Regions from separate parts of the Endozoicomonas sp. SESOKO3 genome, predicted to be linked through region 2. Evidence: predicted binding sites of a transcription regulator. Region 2 holds the regulator's gene; the other holds the start of a gene.
The links. The regulator LexA, encoded in region 2, represses DNA repair genes until DNA is damaged. The targets are predictions, from matches to a motif close to TACTGTNTANNTANACAGTA.

Region 1: recN (DNA repair protein RecN) is a predicted target of LexA. The motif match lies at 5,263-5,282, and genes of this name have one in related genera.

The regions. Positions count from the first base shown of each region.
Region 1 is NZ_JAHHPR010000151.1:679-10,032, forward strand. It holds gene KDK18_RS02595 (hypothetical protein) at 1-932, shown strand, start outside; gene dnaJ (molecular chaperone DnaJ) at 999-2,141, opposite strand; gene dnaK (molecular chaperone DnaK) at 2,347-4,266, opposite strand; gene grpE (nucleotide exchange factor GrpE) at 4,464-5,048, opposite strand; gene recN (DNA repair protein RecN) at 5,307-6,992, shown strand; gene KDK18_RS02620 (hypothetical protein) at 6,995-7,477, opposite strand; gene KDK18_RS02625 (GspE/PulE family protein) at 7,569-9,296, opposite strand.
Region 2 is NZ_JAHHPR010000643.1:1,353-14,147, forward strand. It holds gene nagZ (beta-N-acetylhexosaminidase) at 1-807, opposite strand, end outside; gene KDK18_RS11285 (L,D-transpeptidase) at 847-1,329, opposite strand; gene KDK18_RS11290 (TetR/AcrR family transcriptional regulator) at 1,396-2,043, opposite strand; gene KDK18_RS11295 (serpin family protein) at 2,189-4,543, shown strand; gene lexA (transcriptional repressor LexA) at 4,820-5,422, shown strand; gene KDK18_RS11305 (SulA-like leucine-rich domain-containing protein) at 5,501-5,995, shown strand; gene KDK18_RS11310 (hypothetical protein) at 6,023-6,415, opposite strand; gene KDK18_RS11315 (DUF6586 family protein) at 6,593-7,087, opposite strand; gene topA (type I DNA topoisomerase) at 7,155-9,797, opposite strand; gene fadA (acetyl-CoA C-acyltransferase FadA) at 10,302-11,474, opposite strand; partial or broken gene fadB (fatty acid oxidation complex subunit alpha FadB) at 11,537-12,795, opposite strand, start outside.

The DNA of each region.
Region 1 (9,354 bases), on a different contig from region 2:
AAGCGTTCGAACACGGGCTAACGACAGAAGATTTGCCCAGATACAAGGGACTCACCGGATCAGCCTATGATTTAAAAAAACTCTATTTTTCAAAAGTGCCTGCTGATTTTCTTCATGAAGCCGTGAGTAAAAACATAAGACTGGAAGATGCGACTTCTCTCTACTTCCGCGGCATTGACCTGGACACCTACCCATCTCTAATCTCTGACCAACAGACTTGTGCTGCCTACCCCACAACCCACCTTGAGTTTGAGTACTTGGGTAATCTTGTAGACTACCACAGTAAAAAAGAGCCTATTCCACTTCCAAAAGCTCTATTTTTCCGGCTTAACACACTATTTACATACGATACCATGGACTATTTTTCAACGAACGATCAGGAGGAGATTTTCAAGTACGTTGAAGACATAGTCAAACAGACAACAAAAAAACCAACGATTTATAGTTTGCTCTACCTGACAGCACTGATTGTCACACAAAAGCTTCACTACGCAAAAGTAGATGAAGGCGAGCTGAAGCTGACTTTCTCAAAAGAACGTCCGATAGTTGAATTTTGGCGGAGAGGGATTGGCGACTGTGATAAATACACGGTATTGGGGATGGTTGTTTTTAATCAACTGAAACAACTGTTTCCTGACGTACTGGCAAATGTTTACCTGACCGATAAGTTGTTTTCAACATGTAAAAACCATGCTTGGAACACCGTCGTCATTGCCGAAGAAGATCGCCTGATTTTCACATACATTGACATAACAAGGTTCGATAGTGATATCGATAGTCCAAAGGTTGGTTTTTGGGAGTTTCTAATAGTGAAGCAAATGCTAAAGAACCCGTTCAGAAACAAAAACGAAGGACTGGGAGCCATGATCACAGAGCTCTTTGACCATCAATACTTTCTTGGCGAATACGAGAAATATTTCTGTACGCCATAGATGAAGAAGGCTACACAAAAAAAGTGGCGCTAATGCCACTTTTTTATTTTCAATCTGGCAAACTGATCAGGACGACATATCGTCAAAGAACTTCTTAACCCCTTCAAAGAAGGACGTTTTCTTGGGAGACTGGCGATGTTCACCTTCTGCGACAAAGGTTTCCTTCAACTCTTGCATCAGCTCTTTCTGACGTTCGGTCAGATGCACGGGTGTTTCTACCACCACACGACACATCAGGTCACCGCGACTGCCGCCACGAACTGGCGTGACACCTTTATCGCGGAGACGGAACAACTTGCCAGTCTGGGTTTCTTTTGGAATCTTGAGTTTTACCCGGCCGTCGAGGGTCGGAACTTCCAGCTCGCCACCCAGGGCGGCATCAACAAAGGTAATGGGCACTTCACAGTATAGGTGTTTGCCATCACGCTGGAAGATCGGATGGTCTACCACGCTGACCTGAACATAGAGATCTCCGGCTGGACCACCATTGACGCCTGCTTCACCTTCACCCGCCAGACGAATACGATCACCGGTATCGACACCGGCAGGAATCTTAACAGACAGCGTCTTATATTCCTGAACCCGACCTTCACCATGACACTCACGACAAGGGTCTTTAATCATCTTGCCAGTACCGTGACAGTCAGGACAGGTCTGCTGAACAGAGAAAAAGCCCTGTTGCATACGCACCTGACCCACACCACCACAAGTGCTACAAGTCACAGGAGAAGTCCCTTTTTTGGCACCTGTACCATCACAGGACTTACAACCGACCAGAGAAGGAATCTTGATTTTCTTGGTAGTACCCTTAACCGCCTCTTCCAGACTCAGTTCCAGTTGATAGCGCAGATCAGCACCGCGCTGAACGGAGCTTCGGGAATGACCACCACCGCCAAAGATATCACCAAAAACATCACCGAAGACGTCACCAAAGCCGCCAGCGCCACCAAAGCCACCAGCACCACCCATACCGCCCATGTTAGGATCGACACCGGCATGACCGTACTGGTCGTAGGCGGCACGCTTCTGATCGTCAGAGAGGATTTCAAAAGCCTCGTTGACTTCCTTGAAATTCTCTTCCGCTTCTTTGTCATCGGGGTTACGGTCAGGGTGGAACTTCATAGCCATACGGCGATAGGCCTTCTTGATCTCCTTGTCAGAGGCCCCCTTTTCTACGCCCAGTACTTCGTAAAAATCACGTTTTGCCATTAGTAACACCCTGTGGTCAGGTTCCGTCAGATCACCTGACCGAAATAATCCAAATCGCTTTCATACATCGGGAACGATCCCGATTTATTGAATCAGAGACTGTTTGGAAAATCGGCGAAACCTTTCAGACAGTCTCTTAAACACAACAGCGCGGGAGAAAGCTCCCGCGCCGCCAAATCAACTCATACCGCAGCGCGGAATGGGCTTACTTCTTGTCATCTTTCACTTCTTCGAACTCGGCGTCTACGGCGTCATCCGCAGCGGAAGAAGATTCAGCCTCCTGTGCACCTTCAGCGCCGGGTTGCTGGGCTTCTGCATACATCTTCTGAACCAGACCAGCAGAAGCTTCAGAGAGAGCCTTGGATTTCTCTTCGATGAGATCCTTGTCGTCCCCCTTCAGAGCCTCTTCCAGAGCAGTCAAAGCTTCGTTGATCGCACTCTTCTCTTCTTCCGTTGCCTTATCACCGGCTTCTTCCAGAGTCTTGCGCGTCGCATGTACCAGACCATCACCCGTGTTACGGACAGCCGCCAGTTCTTCGAACTTCTTGTCTTCAGCCGCGTTTGCTTCAGCGTCCTGAACCATTTGATCGATTTCATCGTCAGACAGGCCGGAAGACGCTTTGATCACGATAGACTGCTCTTTACCAGTAGCCTTGTCTTTGGCAGAAACGTTGAGGATACCGTTAGCATCCAGGTCAAAGCTGACCTCAATCTGAGGCATGCCACGTGGAGCCGGTGGAATGTCAGACAGGTCAAAACGCCCCAGTGACTTGTTGGCAGATGCCTGTTTGCGCTCACCCTGGCAGACATGAATGGTTACAGCACTCTGGTTGTCATCAGCAGTAGAGAACACCTGCGACTTCTTGGTCGGAATCGTGGTGTTCTTTTCGATCAGTGCCGTCATAACGCCACCCATGGTTTCGATACCCAGAGTCAGCGGAGTGACGTCCAGCAACAGTACGTCTTTAACGTCGCCAGCCAACACCGCACCCTGGATGGAAGCACCCATAGCAACCGCCTCGTCAGGGTTCACGTCTTTACGAGGCTCCTTGCCGAAGAACTCAGCCACCTTTTCCTGAACCATTGGCATACGGGTCTGACCGCCTACCAGAATGACTTCGTCGATATCAGACAGATCCAGATCAGAATCCTTTACCGCCAGTCGGCATGGCTCCAGAGAGCGCTGAACCAGATCTTCTACCAGGGACTCCAGCTTGGAACGGGTTACTTTAACGTTCAGGTGCTTAGGACCAGTTGCATCGGCAGTGATGTAAGGCAGGTTAACATCCGTCTGCTGAGCAGAAGACAGCTCGATCTTGGCTTTTTCAGCGGCTTCTTTCAGACGCTGCATGGCCAGAGGATCACCTTTGAGGTCGATGCCCTGATCTTTTTTGAACTCTTCAGCCAGGTAGTCGATCATACGCATGTCGAAGTCTTCACCACCCAGGAAAGTGTCACCGTTGGTGGCCAGTACTTCGAACTGGTGCTCGCCGTCGACATCAGCAATCTCGATAATAGAGATATCAAAAGTACCACCACCCAGGTCGTATACGGCAATGGTCTGATCACCTTGCTTCTTGTCCATGCCATAGGCCAGGGCAGCAGCAGTGGGCTCGTTAATGATACGTTTAACGTCCAGACCGGCGATACGACCAGCATCTTTGGTCGCCTGACGCTGTGCATCGTTGAAGTAAGCGGGTACGGTAACCACCGCTTCAGTAACAGATTCGCCCAGATAGTCTTCAGCGGTCTTCTTCATTTTCTTCAGGATTTCAGCAGAAATCTGAGGTGGTGCTTTTTTGTCACCTTTAACTTCAACCCATGCGTCGCCGTTGTCAGCTTCAACAATCTTGTAAGGAACCATCTGAATGTCTTTCTGGACCACATCGTCTTTGAAACGGCGACCGATCAGGCGCTTGATGGCAAACAGGGTATTATCAGGGTTGGTAACGGCCTGACGCTTGGCTGGCTGCCCTACCAGAGTCTCACCATCGTCTGTGAAGGCGATGATGGAAGGCGTGGTACGACCGCCTTCAGCATTTTCTAAAACCTTGGCTTTTTCACCATCCAGAATGGATACACAAGAGTTGGTGGTTCCCAGATCAATACCGATTATTTTACCCATTGTTCAATCTCTCCATTGCCCTGCTTGCAGAGCGAAATTCTTTAGTTCAATTCTGTAATTCAATTCTTCAGCTGAGGGCCGCTTGCCAATAAGTGGTGAGCGGCTGTTTTTGGCCTTTGAAATCAATATGGGATCAATTGATTTGATTTCAAGGCTGTTGAAACATTCTTTTTTTGAATATTCCTCAACAAAATCACCTATTTGGAAACGACGACCATGGCTGGACGAATCAGACGGCCATTCAGCTTGTAACCTTTCTGAAAGACATCAATCACGGTGTTGGCTTCAACATCGGGATTCGGAACCATGGACATAGCCTGATGGAAATTCGGGTCAAAAGGCTGTCCGTTCGGATCTTCCTGCTCCACCCCAAAGCGCCCCAGTGCATCCAGAAACTGCTTCAGTGTTAGCTTCATGCCTTCTATAAGAGCTTCGTGGGCTCCTTCTGCCTGTTCAGCGCTTTCTATTCCTTTTTCCAGGCTATCAACCACTGGAATCAGCGCATCAACAAATTTTTCCAAGGCAAACTTATGAGCCTTTTCAACATCCTGCTCAGCGCGACGCTTGATGTTCTGCATCTCAGCAGCAGCGCGCAGAGTCTGATCTTTCGCTTTGGCCAGCTCTTCGTTCAGCGCTTCCAGCTGACTCTCAAGGCCGTCGGTCAGATCACCTTCACTGTCCAGCTCAACACCACCTTCTTCGTTCAGCAAGTTTTCTTCTGCCTGCTGTTCGGTGGCTTCTTCCATTTCCTGCTCATCAGGTTTGCTGTTTTCTACTGTCATTCCAGAATCTCCGACCGGGAGTCAAATCGTTTGATGAAACGTATATTGGGTCACGAAATCTGGATTCAAGACCTGCAAACAGTTTTTTTAACGCAACCGATCATTTCGCAAAACACTGATCTGCAGAACAAAATCACAACATGCTCTGGTCTCAATCTGGTCGTAATCAGAGTATTTTTTTTAGCTCCAACTTTACGAATGTCTCACATCAGGTTACTGTATATATAAACAGTCACGCTACACTAGCGGGTATTCATCATGCTGACCCAATTGTCCATCAGCAACTTTGCCATCGTTGACCAGCTGGATCTGGACATCCAATCCGGAATGACTGTGATTACCGGCGAGACCGGTGCTGGCAAGTCCATCATGCTGGATGCACTGGGTCTGGCCACGGGTGACAGAACCGACAGTCATTGCGTTCGTCAAGGCACGGACAAAGCTGAAATACAGGCTTCTTTTGATATCAGTCATTGCTCTGCGGCCAAAGCGTGGCTCCGGGAAAAAGATTTGACCAGTGATGATGAGTGCATCCTCCGCAGAGTCATTACCAAAGAAGGACGGTCCCGTGCCTATATCAATGGAACACTCTCTCCCCTTGCCGATCTTCGGGGCATTGGTGAGCGGTTAATTGATATTCACGGCCAGCATGAAAGCCAGTCGTTACTGAAAAAAAACAGCCATCGACTGCTACTGGATGATTATGCCGGTCTACAAAAACTAGCCTCCGAAGTGGCTTGCATTGCTCATCAGTTCAACCAGACGCATCATGAGCTGAATACACTGGCCCATAACCGCAAAGAACAGAATGAAAGAGTTCAACTGCTCAGCTATCAACTTCAGGAACTTGAACAATTGTCACTTCAGGAAGGAGAACTGGAACAGCTTGAGCTAGAACTCAGACAGTTATCCCATGCTGAAAGCACTCTTTCGGTTTGTCATGAGATCAACACTATTTGCTCCGACAATGAGACCGGCAACATTCTCCAGCAACTGTCTGTCTGTCTGCAGCGTCTGGGCGATCTGGACATGGATCACCCAGCCATCAGCAACACATTGGAGATGATGTCCTCTGCCCAGATTCAGGTCGAGGAAGCGGTAGGGGAAATCAATCACTTCATTGATCATTTTGATGCTGATCCGGCCAGAATGCAGGATGTGGATGAACGTCTCAGCGCTATATACGACCTTGCGAGAAAGCACAGGGTTCAGCCCGAAGCGTTATTGGAAAAACAAAACACCCTCAGCTCTGAGCTGGAGAGCATCCAGTTCGGCGATGAACGAGTTGAAGCGTTACAACAAAAACTGATCGAATTGAAATCCGAGTTTCAGAACCAAAGCGAAAAACTATCCGGAAAACGTCAATCTGCAGCCAGACAGCTTGAGAAAAAAGTCACCATGCGTATGGCCTTGCTGGGCTTGCCCCACGGACAGTTCGTCATTGCCCTGACACCGGTAGAGAGCAGCACTCTCTCACCCAATGGTGCTGAAGACATCGAATTCCTGGTAACGACCAACCCGGGTCAGCCACCCAGAGCATTAACCAAAGTAGCTTCTGGTGGTGAACTGTCCAGAATCAGTCTGGCCATTCAAGTGATAACCGCTCAAACCTCTCATATCCCCAGTATGATCTTTGACGAAGTGGATGTCGGCATTGGCGGTGGAACTGCGGAAATCGTCGGAGCCATGCTCAGGGAGCTGGGGGAAAGAAGTCAGGTAATTTGTGTCACCCATCAGCCTCAGGTGGCGTCACAGGGGCATCAGCATTTGCACGTTAGCAAGAAGGTCCGCAATGCCAAAACCTCCACCGAGATTGTCGGCCTGAATGGCGATCGTCGTGTTAAAGAGGTCGCTCGAATGCTGGGTGGAGTCGAAATGACCGAGTCCACGCTCAACCACGCAAAAGAGATGCTTAGCCTGACCCATTCAAGGTCCGCAGCCTGAAATCACCTCTGCAGTTCCTTGATGAGTAATCCCATTCCTTTGGCCAGTTCCCTTATGGCTTTGGGTGCATATTCTATTTCAACCCAACGCTCATCCTTATCGGGGTACAAAATCCAGCAACGCTGCTCAATGCTGGAACAGTCTGATTCCAAAGTATGACCAACGCCGTATACTACCAGGGTATTATTGTTTCTGACCAGTCCCTGCTCCAGTTGCTGATAGCGAGTCACCACCAACTCACCTTCCCGGTTGGCCTTTACAGAATATTTTATGGATGATTTTCTGGCCCCATCTTTGATAGCGTTTGCCTTGAGCAGGCTGTTCAAATAGGACTCCAGCACAAGATCGGCCACGGCCGGATCAAAATTCTGCTGCATCTGCTCAACAAATGATTGAGGTGCTTCGGCTGGTTGCAGTTCCATTACCTTCTGCGCCTGAACCGCAAAAGGAAATAAAAGCAAGCTTGTAAGGGTAAGTATTTTCATTATTATTCGACTGTTCCACTGTCACTTAAGATATTAATATCGAATAGTCAGTGGGAGACTTCAAGCATTTCCTTCAGTAGCTGAGAGCCAGTCAGTGCTGCTGGTCTGGCGTCACCCTCATTACTTCTTCGATGGTTGTTAATCCTGTTGCGACTTTCTGAGCTCCGGAAAGACGAAGACTGTACATACCTTCCTTAATAGATTGGCGACGAAGACTCTCTATATCGGCATTCTCTGCCAGCATATCCTTCAAAGGTTGAGACATAGGCATTAACTCATAAACACCCGCTCGCCCCCTGTAGCCGGTATCCCGACATTCCACACAACCCACAGGTTGAAAGATCTGCGCTGGTGCAGGAACTGACCAGGGGCGAGTGAGGGATTTCCAACCGGATTTGTCGAATTTTACTGACTGTTTGCAGGAAGGACACAAAACTCTGACTAGCCTCTGAGCCATAACACCCAGAACCGTAGCTTTGATGAGATAGTGGGGAACACCAATCTCCAGCAGACGGGTTATTGCGGACGGTGCGTCATTAGTGTGCAGAGTGGAAAGCACCAGATGACCGGTCAGTGCCGCCTGAATCGCCATTTCAGCGGTTTCAAGATCCCGAATCTCCCCCACCATAATAATATCCGGGTCCTGACGTAGAAGTGCACGCAGACCGCTGGCAAACGTCAGATCAATGTTATGCTGGACCTGCATCTGGTTGAAGCTGGATTCCACCATTTCAATAGGATCTTCAATGGTACAGACATTCACCTGATCGGTGGCCAAAGTTTTCAGAGTCGAATAGAGCGTGGTGGTTTTACCTGAGCCGGTAGGGCCTGTGACCAAAACAATCCCATTGGGCTGCGCAGTCATATGAGTCCAGCGACGTTCGTCTTCTCTGGAAAAGCCCAGTTCTCGAAATCCTTTGACCAGAACATCCGGATCAAAGATCCGCATCACCAGTTTTTCCCCGAACGCAGTCGGCAAGGTTGAAAGCCGCAGTTCGACTTCATTGCCATCCGGGTTGCGGGTTTTGAGCCGACCATCCTGAGGCTTTCTTTTCTCTGCCACATTCATTCGACCGAGAATCTTCAGACGACTGGTCACGGCAGTAGCCACCTTGGCCGGCATCTGATAGATAAGGTGCAACACCCCATCAATTCGAAAACGCAGATGAGTCTGCTCTCGCCTGGGTTCAACATGGATATCACTGGCCCGCTGCTCAAAGGCGTACTGGAGCAGCCAATCCACAATATTGACAATGTGCTGGTCATTGGCGTCCGGAGCTTTCATATTGCCCAGCTCAAGCATCTGCTCAAAGCTGTTCAGCTGAGTGGACTGAACGCCATTCTGTTCATTAGCGCCCAGAACAGAACGTGCCAGTCGATAAAACTCCGAGGTGTATCTCCGGATATCAGTCGGACTGGCAACAACTCGCCGGATTTCCTTGCGGTTAGTATGCCTGAGATTATCCTCCCAACCGCTGTGCCAGGGTTGCGCTGAAGCGATAACAATCTCATCAGCCGTGACTTCTACCGCCAGAATTTGGTGTCGTAAAGCATAAGCGTGAGACATGACCGGAGTAATGGCCGTGGCATCGATTTTCAATGGGTCAATATGAAAATATTCCTGACCTGACAGATTCGCCAGCCAGAGCATCAACGTATCGAGATCGAGAGAGCCGCCTTTGCGGGCATCTTTCAGCGCCTGTGAGGCAATGTACTCCAGAGGGTGAAGCTTAAGTTGATCAGCATTGCGATGACGAGCCAATATTTCATCAGCTGCAGGTGGCCTGAGCCGACCCGTCTGAACCAGATCAGAGACCACCGTCTGCAGATCCAGAAGGAGTTCTCTGTTCTTGAGTGAAGCCCTGAATTTATTGGCG
Region 2 (12,795 bases):
TGAAGCGGCACCTTCCATAGTCAAACAGTCGCTAATAACTACTCCACTAAAACCAATCTGCTCTCTAAGAATATCTTTCAACCAGATTGAAGAAAAACCACAAGGCTGATCATCCACTTCAGAAAAGACAATGTGAGCGGGCATAATCGCTTCTATACCCTGCTCTATCAACGTTTTGAATGGCACCATGTCTTGCTGCCGGATAGCGTTTAACGAACGGTTGTCCCTGGGCAGGGTCAGGTGAGAGTCTTCATTGACACTGCCATGGCCGGGAAAATGCTTACCGACACAGGCCATTCCTGATTCATGGACACCACTGCACCATGCAGTGGCCAGTTTAATGACGTTTTCAGTCTCACTGCCTAACGCACGATCGCCCACTATTTCGGTCAGCCCAAGATTCAAATCCAATACTGGAGCCAGACTAAGGTCAAGGCCGCAGGAAAGAAGCTCTTCTGCCATAAGCCAACCGCAATCTTCAATCAACTCGAGCGCTTTCTGAGGATCACAATTGAAATATCTGGCGTAATGTTTTGCCGGCGGCAGACGGGTAAAGTCGTTCCTGAAACGCTGCACCCTGCCACCTTCCTGATCGACCATCAGAATCAGATTCTGCCGGATACTTCTGATGTCACTGACCAGGTCACACAACTGTTTGCGATCTTGAAAATTTCTGGCGAAAAACAATACGCCAGCAACGCCAGGATGCAGCAGTAATTCCCGCTCTTCGGGTTGGAGTGTCTGACCTTCAAGGTCAATGATCAGAACACCATTATTTTTCGCATCGTTTTGACCATGCGTATTCATACTTTTCCCGCTCTCCTGACCTGACTGCGTGCGATAAGACTACTCTGGCAGAATATCAATGGTAGTTCCCGGAACAACCCGGTCAAATAAATCAATCATGTCATGACCATGCATCCTTACGCAGCCTCTTGAACCCGGCTCGCCCATCACAGCGGAATCAGGCGCTCCATGGATATAGATATATCGTCGCATAGTATCGACATTTCCCAAACGGTTGTAACCGGGTTCCAGGCCACTTAGCCAGAGAATGCGGCTTAAGATCCAGTCCCGACGTTCAGAGTATTGTTGTTGTAGTTCCGGAGAATAAATCTCCCCCGTGTATCGCCTTCCTACAAACACTGCATTGAGAGGAAGGCCGTCACCTATTTTAGCTCGAATAATATGATGACCAAGGGGAGTCTGCCAGCTACCTTCCTGCTGACCTGTCCCCTTACTGGCAGTGGAGACAGAGTAACAGATCGTTTCTACCCCCTCCTGCATCAACTCCAGAGTCTGTGAGGCAATTCGAACATTAATATGCACAGCTGAATCTCGTATTGATTGGCTTCGCAGTGCCTCAGGCTTAAGAGCCTGCATGCAGAATAAACATTATCGGCCACTATCATGGGTGGCATGAGCACGCAGACCGGCTGCCATAAACGGCACCATTCTTCTCATGATATTCTCAAGATTGTCATCAATGTCGTAGTCTCTCTTGGCGATGGACAGGAGCGCATCAGCACCGGATACAGAGAAGACAGCAGAACCGAGACTAAAGTAGGTACGCCAGAATTTATCGGCAATCGGAAGGTCAGGACAGGCCCTGAACAGTAACTCAAAGTATCGACTGAAGACAGTTCCATAGGTTTCGGTCAGATAACGTTTCAGGTGCCCCTGGTTCTGGGTGAATGCCAGCCCCATGAGTTTCATGAAAATAGAGATGTCATCCGGCCTTCTGGGTTTCACAGCAAGAATATGGTCAACCAGTATCTGAAGCACAGCTTCAAGATCAGGTTGCTCACTGTGATCTGACCACTCATCCAGAGTGGTATTCAGCCCCTCCATAAAGGGAGCCAGAAAACGCGCAAATACTGCCTGTATCAACGCTTTTTTAGAGCCAAAGTGATAGTTCACTGCAGCCAGGTTAACCCCTGCCTGTCTTGTAATGGTTCTTAAGGAGGTTTCTGCGAAGCCATGTTCGGCGAAGAGCAGCTCGGCTGAATCCAGAATTCTCTCTACGGTTGAAGGTTGTGCCATGATCCGGGGAATTTTATAAGATTAATAAACGACTGTTTAGAACCTACGTTTCTTACCCTCAGCTGTCAAGGCCACTAGTAGCAAAGCCTCATCGAGTTAACCCAACGAGTCAGTGGTACGGAGCATTGCTCAACACTATTACAGGGTGCAAATTGTTGCCATCACTAACTTATCGGTTAGTGATTTCATCGACGACAAACACTTAACTAATAGTAATCAGGCAACCCATAATTTACGGCAATCTACAAACAATGCTCTTGCTGCAAAACAGGGAAGCACAAAGCATGGAAGCAGTGAGTTTATTCACGCTAATCAATTATTATCAAGTAATGGAGAAATGACTATGACACCTATTGGACACTCAATCAAATCAATATCAATGTCTTCGCAGCCATTTAATCTGCAAGACACACATACCGGGACCACACTACAGGCTTCTGATATTGCTAAAAAACTCATTGATAAAATCTCATTCGGGATTCTGAACAGTGAGGGCAAAAAAAGCACGGTAGCGTCTCCTACCAGCCTGACTCCGGTTTTGGGCATGCTTCTGGCGTGCATAGATGACAATGCCAAAAAGGAATCCATTTTGGGAATCCCCAAAGGAACCTTGACTGAAGAGCTGGAAACTGAAATCCATAAAGAACTCGGTAAATTCAGCAAAGACAACCCTTACGGAGGCCATCCTGAGCAGTTAATCTCTTGCGCTAACTTTATCGCTTCTGCTTTTCATGTCAGGGATGAGCAATTAGAAAAAATACTCTCTGAATGTTATCAAACTCAAAAGCTGGAAAGTAATCAATGGAACGTAGCTGAAGTCACAGAAGATTTTGTCAAGGAGAAAACCAAAGGAAAAATTAAAAATTTGTTTGATGGCATGAATGAAGTTACAGCGACAATAGGTAATGTAATGGAATTCCGGGGTGTCTGGGAGGATAGTTTTTCTCCAGATAAAACCGCTCCTCAAAGCTTTCTATGCGCAGATGGAACTCGTATTAACAACGTAAAAATGATGGTTAAAACTGAAACGGTTCAATGTGCTTCTAACAGCAAATTTGCTGCCATCGCCAAGGAATTCAAATCTGTGAATGGAGAAGATCTTAAACTGGTCGCAATAAAACCGCGTAAAGAAAGTGCCACAGCGATTAACAATCTTGATTCTGAAACGATTAATGAGCTGACTAAACAATTAAATTATAAAGAAGCGAAATATCAGCTATCGCTACCCAAAATAAAAGTAGAAGACAGTTGCGACACTCAGTTACTCGAGAAAATGTGTGAGGCATTAGGAACCGACATAGTAGCAGGAGATCTGACAAGACTAGGCCTACCGGCAGATCAGGATCTGGAGGTGCTTCAGAAGATCGTATTATCTGTTGATGAAGAAGGTGCTAGCGGTAAGATGGCGACTGTTGCAAAAATTTTAACAAGGTGCGTATCTGGAACTTCTCATTTTGATTTTGACTGCCCTGGCTACATTGCCATTGTAGACAAAGAAGGTAATCGGTTAATTGAGCTGGTCATAAAGGATGGCAGCTTTTTGGAGTTTGATGGTGATCCTGTAATCAGCACCGCTGGAAAACAGAGTTCTAATTCTAAAAAACTGGCAAGTTCCAACCCTTTTGATATGTATGATAGCGAAGATGATATATTTGATAGCGATGATGATATATCTGATAGCGATGATGATAGTTCTAATAACCCGTTCTTAAATAAACAGGAAGAAGTACAAAAAAACTTATCTCTAATAAAAGATCTGTCTTTTAGAACTTTTGAAACTGTTGATGTGAGCACTTATATAAATAAATTTTATAATCCAAATGGGTATTTAGATATTCAAAGTGCTGATGCAAACAATACTAATTTAACAGTCAGTTTTTCTTCTTTGGATAGTGCTAAAAAGTTTAAAGAAAGTGTATTAGAATCAATTGGTGAAAAAAATGGGAATTTAATTCGAGTTAACAAAAGCTTTTTTTCTATTGAAGTATATGTTTCAATTAGAGAATGGGATAAAATGATTGATAAAATAACTTCTGAATCCACTGATTTTTATATTTCTGACAGCAAAGATAATCCTACAATTATCCCTGCTGAAAAACCGAGCTCTGATAATCTGGTAACTTTTAACGATTATGATATGTCTGATAGTGAAGATGACAGTTCTGATAGCAAAGTTTATACGTCTGATGATCAATTCACATCTAAAAAAGAAGTAACCGATCAAACTCCAATGGGGAGTGTAAGTACTTTAATACAACAGAACTATAATCCGAATGGGGAGTTTGATATTCAGAATACTAAATCAGATCATATACAGCTAACACTCACGATGTCTTCTTTGGAAGAGGCTAAAAAGCTTAGAGAAAGAATATTAAAATCAATTGGAGACAAACATTTTAAATTTGTCAGGATTTTTGGTCGTGATTCTCCTTTTCAATTAGAGGTTTCTTTTCAAGCCTGGGACGCGCTGCGTGAGAAGTTAACTTTTAATCAACCATGAATCAATACAATGCTAAATCCGGAGATTAATCACCTCCGGATTTTTTTTAACAAAAGCCTCACAGAATCAGTTTGCGAATATCGGTCAACCATTCACCAGTAGGAAGGTAAAGCTTGCCACATGCATCATTGACGGCCCTTAGTTCAATTGCTGCTCATCATCGCGGCCCGACCTGCGCGGCCCGACCTGCGCGGCCCGACCTAACATAATGACTTGCCAGAGCAATATTACTGTATATAATCACAGATACTGTATAAAAAAACAGATTGAGTGACCATGATCAAACTGACTAAACGGCAATCCGAAATACTGGACCTGATCAAGTCTCATATCGAAGAGACAGGTTTCCCACCCACCAGGGCAGAAATCGCCAAGACCTTCGGTTTTCGTTCACCCAATGCGGCAGAAGAACATCTCAGGGCACTGGCCCGTAAAGGCGCCATCGAAATTACCCCCGGTGCTTCACGAGGTATCCGAATTCCAGACAGCCAGCCTGAAGGCCTTCCGATCATTGGACAGGTGGCTGCCGGTAACCCGATCCTCGCCCAGGAACATATCGAAGACCACCTGATGCTCAACCCCGGCTTCTTCACCCCAGCCGCTGACTTCTTGTTAAGAGTCAAAGGGATGAGCATGAAAAACATCGGGATTCTTGATGGTGACCTGCTGGCCGTTCACAAGACTACAGAGGTTCGAAACGGTCAGGTTGTCGTCGCCAGGATAGAAGACGAAGTCACCGTTAAACGATTCGAGAAACAGAAAAACAAGGTATTACTCCATCCGGAAAACGACGAGTTCGAAACCATTGTCGTCGATCTCACTCATGATATTTTCGCGGTCGAAGGTTTAAGCGTCGGGGTGATCAGAAATCAATCCTGAAACGGATGTTGTATGAGCACCTGTACACTTGAGTGAGAACACCGAAAAGCGACCGGACCATGCCAGGAGGAAGGATTCATGCTGTACCGAACAAGCAGTGAAAGGCACAATTTTTCAACATCAGGCTTTCAGAGCAACACAGTTCGCATAAACCGCTCCAGCCTGAAAAAAACGTTACCAGAGAAAAATAAAAGCTCTCCCAGTCCCAGTATTAATGAGCTCATTCTGTCAGGACAACCCTGGCAGGCCGAACAACTCCTGACACCAATGCTCAGTCAGCTTTCCAGTGACAGTGAACGCTGGTTGACTCTGATTCTGGCAGACAAATCGGATACCAGAACCTTGCAATGGTTAAAGAATTGCAACCTGAACCATGACAAGGTGCAAATTTTTAGCGCTAACGATGATCACCAGACACTGGAACTCACCCGGAAAGCACTGGCATCCGGAACCAGCCACACCGTCATTAGTTGGCTGGGACACTTGGATAAAGGGTGGCTAATCAAGCTTGAAAGCGCTGCCCGCAATGGACAGTGTCAGGGACTGGCTATTCGCAGCAGGCAGGTTGCATGAAAACCTGTCACTGCCTTGAAGATAGAGTCAATGCAGCACTCTGTTCTCAGGAATCTCTTCTTCAGAGGATTGGGGACGAGTCAGTTCAGCAACTTCCCGCATTCCGGCGTCAAACATGACCTTTGCCACTTGTAGATACTCTCCTTCAAGATACTCCTTGGCTTCCCCGGAAAATTTCATGGTCAGCAGGGGCTCGCCCTCTTCATCACTGCGTCGCAAAACAATCTCTCCTGTTGGAAGTTCCACAATTTCCAAAAACGATGCAGCCATATTTCGTCCCATAAATAGCGAGTAAGAGGTGGAAATCATGCAGCATTGTGCATCATGATGCAACAGGTCAATGCAGAGTAATGTGAAAGGATGATTAACCAGCATACTGGTAGACATACCTGCAGAACAGCACAGCATGATCTTTGTCATAGGGTACCTCTGTCAAACCTGTCTGAATCGCACCTACAGAGCCCCCCCCCTGGCTCATTGAGTGTTGACCCCGGCTTATATAAGACTTTGTACCTATATCCCTCCCTGGGCACAAGATACTCCCCAGTCTATGGCGATCCCAACGGTTGAACGCAGAATGAGCAGTAAATGATTAAGTCACCATTCGAGATTGAAATTTCTGAAGTGGCCCACCAATTCCTTGAGGGAAGCAAGAATACTTTTGGCACTTTCCGGTGTTTTAACACCTCTTGTACTTCCAGCACTGTCCGAAGCAATCATGGCAGTATTGATTTTATTAGAATATGATTGTATATCATCGTCTAAAAGTGAAATTTCGCCATAAGCTTTGAGTAAATCTGCCAGCCAGCTGTCAGACAACTCTAATTGTTTTAGCTGCTCGAGTTCAGAAACATCACCTTCCTGCTCACTTACCAAGTTGTAAGCTTCTTCCAGAGACATCAGACGGCTTAACTGATGACCATAAGGAGACAATATCTCTGCCAGCATGGAGAAATATGCCTGACGAGCATGCAACAAAAATGCTTCGCGAAAAGCTTCCTGCTCGAAAGGTTCTGCTCTTTCCCAAGTACCCAATTGTAAACGGGCATAGTGCAACTTCTTATTGGTATAGGCTCGCCACTGCTCAGACATAATCATTCTCACAAATAGAAAGACCCTCACGGATCACCGCGAAGGTCTTGTTTTTGAACAGGCCAGATCAGGATTTTTTGCGCTTTCTGGTGACTTTTTCTTCCCACTTACCTTCCTGGAAGGTAGCACTCCACCCCGTCGCCTTACCTTCTGACTCACTCATAACATACTGAGTCTTGGTTTTACGACTAAAGCGGATTATCGCTGGATTGCCTTCAGCATCCTGTCTCGGAGCATCCAGAAGATAATGATATTTAGGATCAATAGCCGCCTGATGAGGGATCAGTTCACTGACCAGAGGAGCACGGGTCTCACGATTCTTTGGAAATTGGCTGGCGGCCAGAAAAAGTCCGGAGGCACCGTCCCTGAGAATGTAGTGATCATCCACTTTCAGACACTTAAGTTCGGGCATGGGCACCGGATCCATTTTTGGGGGGGCCGCTTCCCCACTCTTCAGCAGTTTACGGGTGTTTTTACACTCACTGTTGGTGCAACCAAAGTATTTGCCAAAACGTCCCGATTTCAGCTGCATCTCGGAGCCACATTTGTCACATTCAAGCACAGGGCCATCATAACCTTTGAGCTTGAACTGACCTTGTTCCACTTCATAGCCGGAGCAGTCCGGGTTATTACCACAGACATGAAGCTTGCGCTGCTCATCAATCAGATAGCTTTCCATCGCTGTAGAACACTTGGGACAACGATGCATAGCTCGCAAAGCGTTAACTTCAGCATTCTCATCGTCAGCATCTTCAACCTCTTCTCCAGGCACCAGATTAATCGTACATTTACAACGCTCCTTCGGGGGGAGCGAGTAACCGGAACAGCCCAGGAAGACGCCAGTACTCGCTGTACGAATCATCATATCCCTGCCACATTCAGGACATTTGATGTCGGTGGGAGAAGGGTCATTGGATCGCATGCCATCACTGTCGTTTTCAGCCTGCTCCAGCTTGTTGCTGAAATCACTGTAGAAATGGTCCAGCAGATCCTTCCAGTTCTTGCCACCTTCAGCCACCACATCGAGATTTGACTCCATATTGGCGGTAAAGTTGTAATCCATAAGATCATGGAAATTTTCAACCAGCCGGTCTGTGACAATATCGCCCATTTTCTCGGCATAGAAACGACGATTTTTCAGAGATACATAACCACGATCCTGAATGGTCGAAATTATGGAAGCATAAGTCGAGGGTCTTCCAATTCCGCGCTTCTCCAGCTCCTTAACCAGAGCCGCTTCACTGAAACGGGCCGGCGGCTTTGTAAAGAGTTGTTTCGGGTCCAGTTTTTTCAGATCCAGGGGGTCACCTTTGTTCAGGGCGGGCAGAATGATGTCTTCACCCTTCTTGGCAATAGCTGCCATGACACGAGTGTAGCCATCAAACTTCAGGGTTCTGCCTCTCGCCCTCAGATCAAAGTCATCCACTCTGACCGTCAGGGAAGTGCTCAGGTACTCCGCGGGCGTCATCTGACAGGCAACAAATTGTCTCCAGATCAGCTCATAGAGTCGCTCTGCATCCTTCTCAAGTCCGGATATAGAACCCGGCTGAGCAGTCACAGAGGAAGGACGTATTGCTTCGTGTGCCTCCTGAGCGCCTTCTTTGCTGGAATACCGGTTTGGCTCCTCTGGCAGATACTTCGCACCGTAGGTACCATTAATAAACTCCCGGGCACTCTCCACTGCTTCCTGACTCAGATTGGTGGAGTCAGTACGCATATAAGTAATATGACCCGCTTCGTAGAGGCGTTGAGCCATCATCATGGTTTTCTTGACACTGAATCCAAGACGGGTGCTGGCTGCCTGCTGTAGCGTTGAGGTAATAAAAGGGGCAGAAGGACGACTGCGGGTCGGCTTATCTTCTCGCTCTGTCAGCTGGTAATCAGCACGTCTCAGCTTTTCCAGAACAACTTCAGTGGAGGCCTCACTGGTAGGTCTGAAGGCGTCACCGGCTTCTTTGGCGACTTGGAAGCGAATAACTTCCCCACTCCCGGTAGTCAGGTCAGCATAGACTTCCCAATACTCTTCCGGGATAAAACTTCTGACTTCACGCTCCCGCTCAACAATTAACTTAACCGCTACAGACTGGACTCGCCCTGCCGACAGGCCACGGGCAATTTTCGCCCAGAGCAATGGGGAAACCATATAACCCACTACGCGGTCGAGGAACCGCCTTGCCTGCTGGGCATTGACCCGGTCAATATTGAGAATACCCGGCTCCTTGAAGGCTTCCTGGATGGCATTCTTGGTAATTTCATTGAAAACGACCCGCCGATATCGATCAGGCTCTCCCCCTATGGCCTCCTGAAGATGCCAGGCTATAGCCTCTCCCTCACGGTCCAAATCCGTTGCGAGGTAGATTTTGTCAGCAGACTCGGCAAGGCGTCGAAGCTCATCGACCACTTTCTCTTTGCCAGGCAAAATTTCGTAACGGGCTTTCCACCCTTCTTCAGGGTCAATGCCCATTCTTTCAATGAGCTGTTCTTTGGCTTTGCGCTTCTTATGGATGATTTTCTGCTCAGGAGATAGCTTACGTGTCTCAGCAGCGGCCCTTGCCCGAGCTTTGGGATCCACAGGCTTCTTGGAGCCACCCGCGGTGGGCAGGTCACGAATGTGACCAACACTGGACTTAACAACAAAGTCCTTGCCCAGATATTTGTTTATAGTCTTCGCCTTGGCCGGCGACTCGACGATAACTAGAGATTTACCCATGCTACCTTACACGTCCTGTAATCAGCTCCATTGTTCCGGTTATGCTGACAAGCCTGGAAAAAAGATTAAAAACACTCAGTGCTGCCTGCGACCAAAACAAGAAAGGTCGGGAATTGAAAATTGTTTCAATATATAAGGTCAAGAAAAACATCGGTCAAGCAAAACTCTTCAGTGATGGCAATTTTTTCTTGAACGACCCTCTTATTTATCGTTTCACAGCCACAATGATTAATCCACCCGGTTATAAGCAATAATTACCTTGAATATCAAAAGATTATTTAATTACTGCGAAGCCTGACAGATTTCAGGATGATTATTCACGGGAAAAAACCGGCTTTTTTTGTCGACAAAGCGACTCAAGCAAACCTTGTCAGAGATCCCCATCAGAGAAGTAGAGCCTCTGCATAAAAATACATAAAAGCAGGATACCCCGAAATGACATTCCGGGGTAAATACGTTCAGGCAGGATAAGCCAGGCAGGCACGCCTGGCAAAGGCCGACGTATTACAGACGCTCAAAGACCGTAGTAATACCCTGACCCAGTCCTACACACATCGTAGCCACACCGATCGTACCGTTGTTTTGCTTCATCACGTTCAGCAGGGTACCGGAGATTCGGGCACCGGAGCATCCGAAGGGGTGACCCAGAGCTATTGCCCCACCGTTCAGGTTCACCTTCTCGTCCATCTTCTCCAGCAGGTTCAGGTCTTTCAGAACAGGCAGAGCCTGAGCAGCAAACGCTTCATTGAGCTCAACATGATCAATATCATCGATAGTCAGGCCTGCACGCTCCAGTGCTTTTTTGGTGCTGGGTACAGGTCCATAACCCATGATGGACGGATCAACACCAGCAACCGCCATGGAACGAATCACGGCCATTGGTTGAAGACCCAGATCCTGAGCACGCTGTGCGGACATAACGATCATGCAGGAAGCCCCATCGGTAATCTGGGAAGAAGTACCAGCTGTGACTGTACCTTTCGGGTTAAAGGCTGGCTTCAGTTGAGCCAGTCCTTCAAGCGTGGTTTCAGGACGGATCGTCTGATCTTCGGTGAAGACTGCCAGGTTGCCATCATCATCATGCCCCTGCATGGGGATGATCTCATCCTTGAAGTGACCGGCTTTGGTTGCTTCCCAGGCTCTCATATGAGATCTGACACCAAATTCATCCTGGGCTTCACGAGTAATACCGTGCATCAACCCCAGCATTTCTGCGGTCAGACCCATCATGCCTGCCGCTTTGGCAGCATATTTTGACAGACGTGGATTAGGATCCACTCCATGCATCATGCCTACATGTCCCATGTGCTCAACACCACCTACGACAAAGACATCACCGTTCCCGGTTTGAATAGCCTGAGCAGCAGTGTGCAGTGCACTCATGGAAGAACCACACAGACGGCTGACAGTCTGGGCAGAAGAAGTATGAGGGATCGGAGTCATCAGGGATGCCATACGGGCAACGTTCCACCCCTGCTCCAGAGTCTGGTTAACACAACCCCAGATGACATCTTCAACTTCTTCAGGGTTAACACCAGGGTTACGGTTCAGAACCCCTGTGATGAGGTTTGCAGACAGATCATCGGCACGGACATTTCGATACATGCCACCCTTGGAACGACCCATGGGGGTCCGGCCATAGTCTACGATTACGGCGTCTCTCGGATTAAGGCTCATAGTCAATTCTCTCTTAAATCTGTTGATCGTGATTAGCCACTTTTTTTGTGGCTCAAGGCTGTTTACGCGCCGTAAAACGTTTTGCCTTCACGGGCCATTTCCCGCAGCTTTTCAGTAGGCTGGTACAGAGGACTGATATGAGCGTACTGATCAGCCAGCTCTACGAACTTGTCGACACCCATGCTATCGATGTACTTCAGGGCACCGCCACGGAAAATCGGGAAGCCGATGCCGTTGAGCAGAGCCAGGTCCGCCTCTGCTGGGGTATCAACAATGCCGTCTTCCAGTGTGCGAACGGTTTCCATACACAGTGGAATCATCATGCGATCAATAATTTCCTGTGTTTCAAACTCACGGCTTTCACCTGCCACTTCAGAGAGAAGCTGATAAGCCGTTTCGTCAACCACTTTCTTGGGCTTACCTTTCTTGTCCTGCTCGTATTTGTAAAAGCCGACGTTGGTCTTCTGTCCGTAACGCCCCTTCTCATACATCACATCAATAGCGTTCTTCCAGTCACGGGACATACGATCCGGGAAGCCTTCAGCCATCACTTTTTCAGCATGGGAGCCTGTATCAATACCGACAACATCAAGCAGGTAGGCAGGACCCATTGGCCAGCCAAACTTCTCCATAACTTTGTCGACTTTCTGGAAGTCAGCACCGTCTTTCACCAATGAAGCGAAGCCGCCGAAGTATGGGAAAAGCACACGGTTAACCAGGAATCCGGGACAGTCGTTAACAACGATAGGCACTTTGCCCATCTTCTTGGCATAGGCGACAACGGTTGCAACCGTTTCTTCGCTGGTTTTCTCACCACGAATCACTTCAACCAGAGGCATGGCGTGAACCGGGTTAAAGAAGTGCATGCCACAGAATTTTTCCGGTCTTTTCAGATCCTTAGCCAGTTCTGTTATAGAAATGGTTGAAGTATTAGAAGCCAGAACAGCGTCTTCACTGACGTGATTTTCTACTTCACCCAGTACCGCTTTCTTGACATTGACATTCTCGACAACCGCTTCCACAACGACATCGACATCACCAAACTCACTGTACGACAAAGTTGGAACAATGTGATTGAGAACCTCACCCATTTTCAGAGGGTCCATACGACCACGGGCTACTCGCTTGGACAGCAGTTTGCTGGCTTCGGCCAGTCCCAGGTTCAGACCATCCTGAGCGATGTCTTTCATCAGAATAGGAGTGCCCTTGTAAGCAGACTGGTAAGCAATGCCACCGCCCATGATACCGGCACCCAGAACAGCGGCCTTCTCAACTTTACCCGCCTGCCTGGTCAGTTCCTTGGTCTTCTTCTTGAGCATCT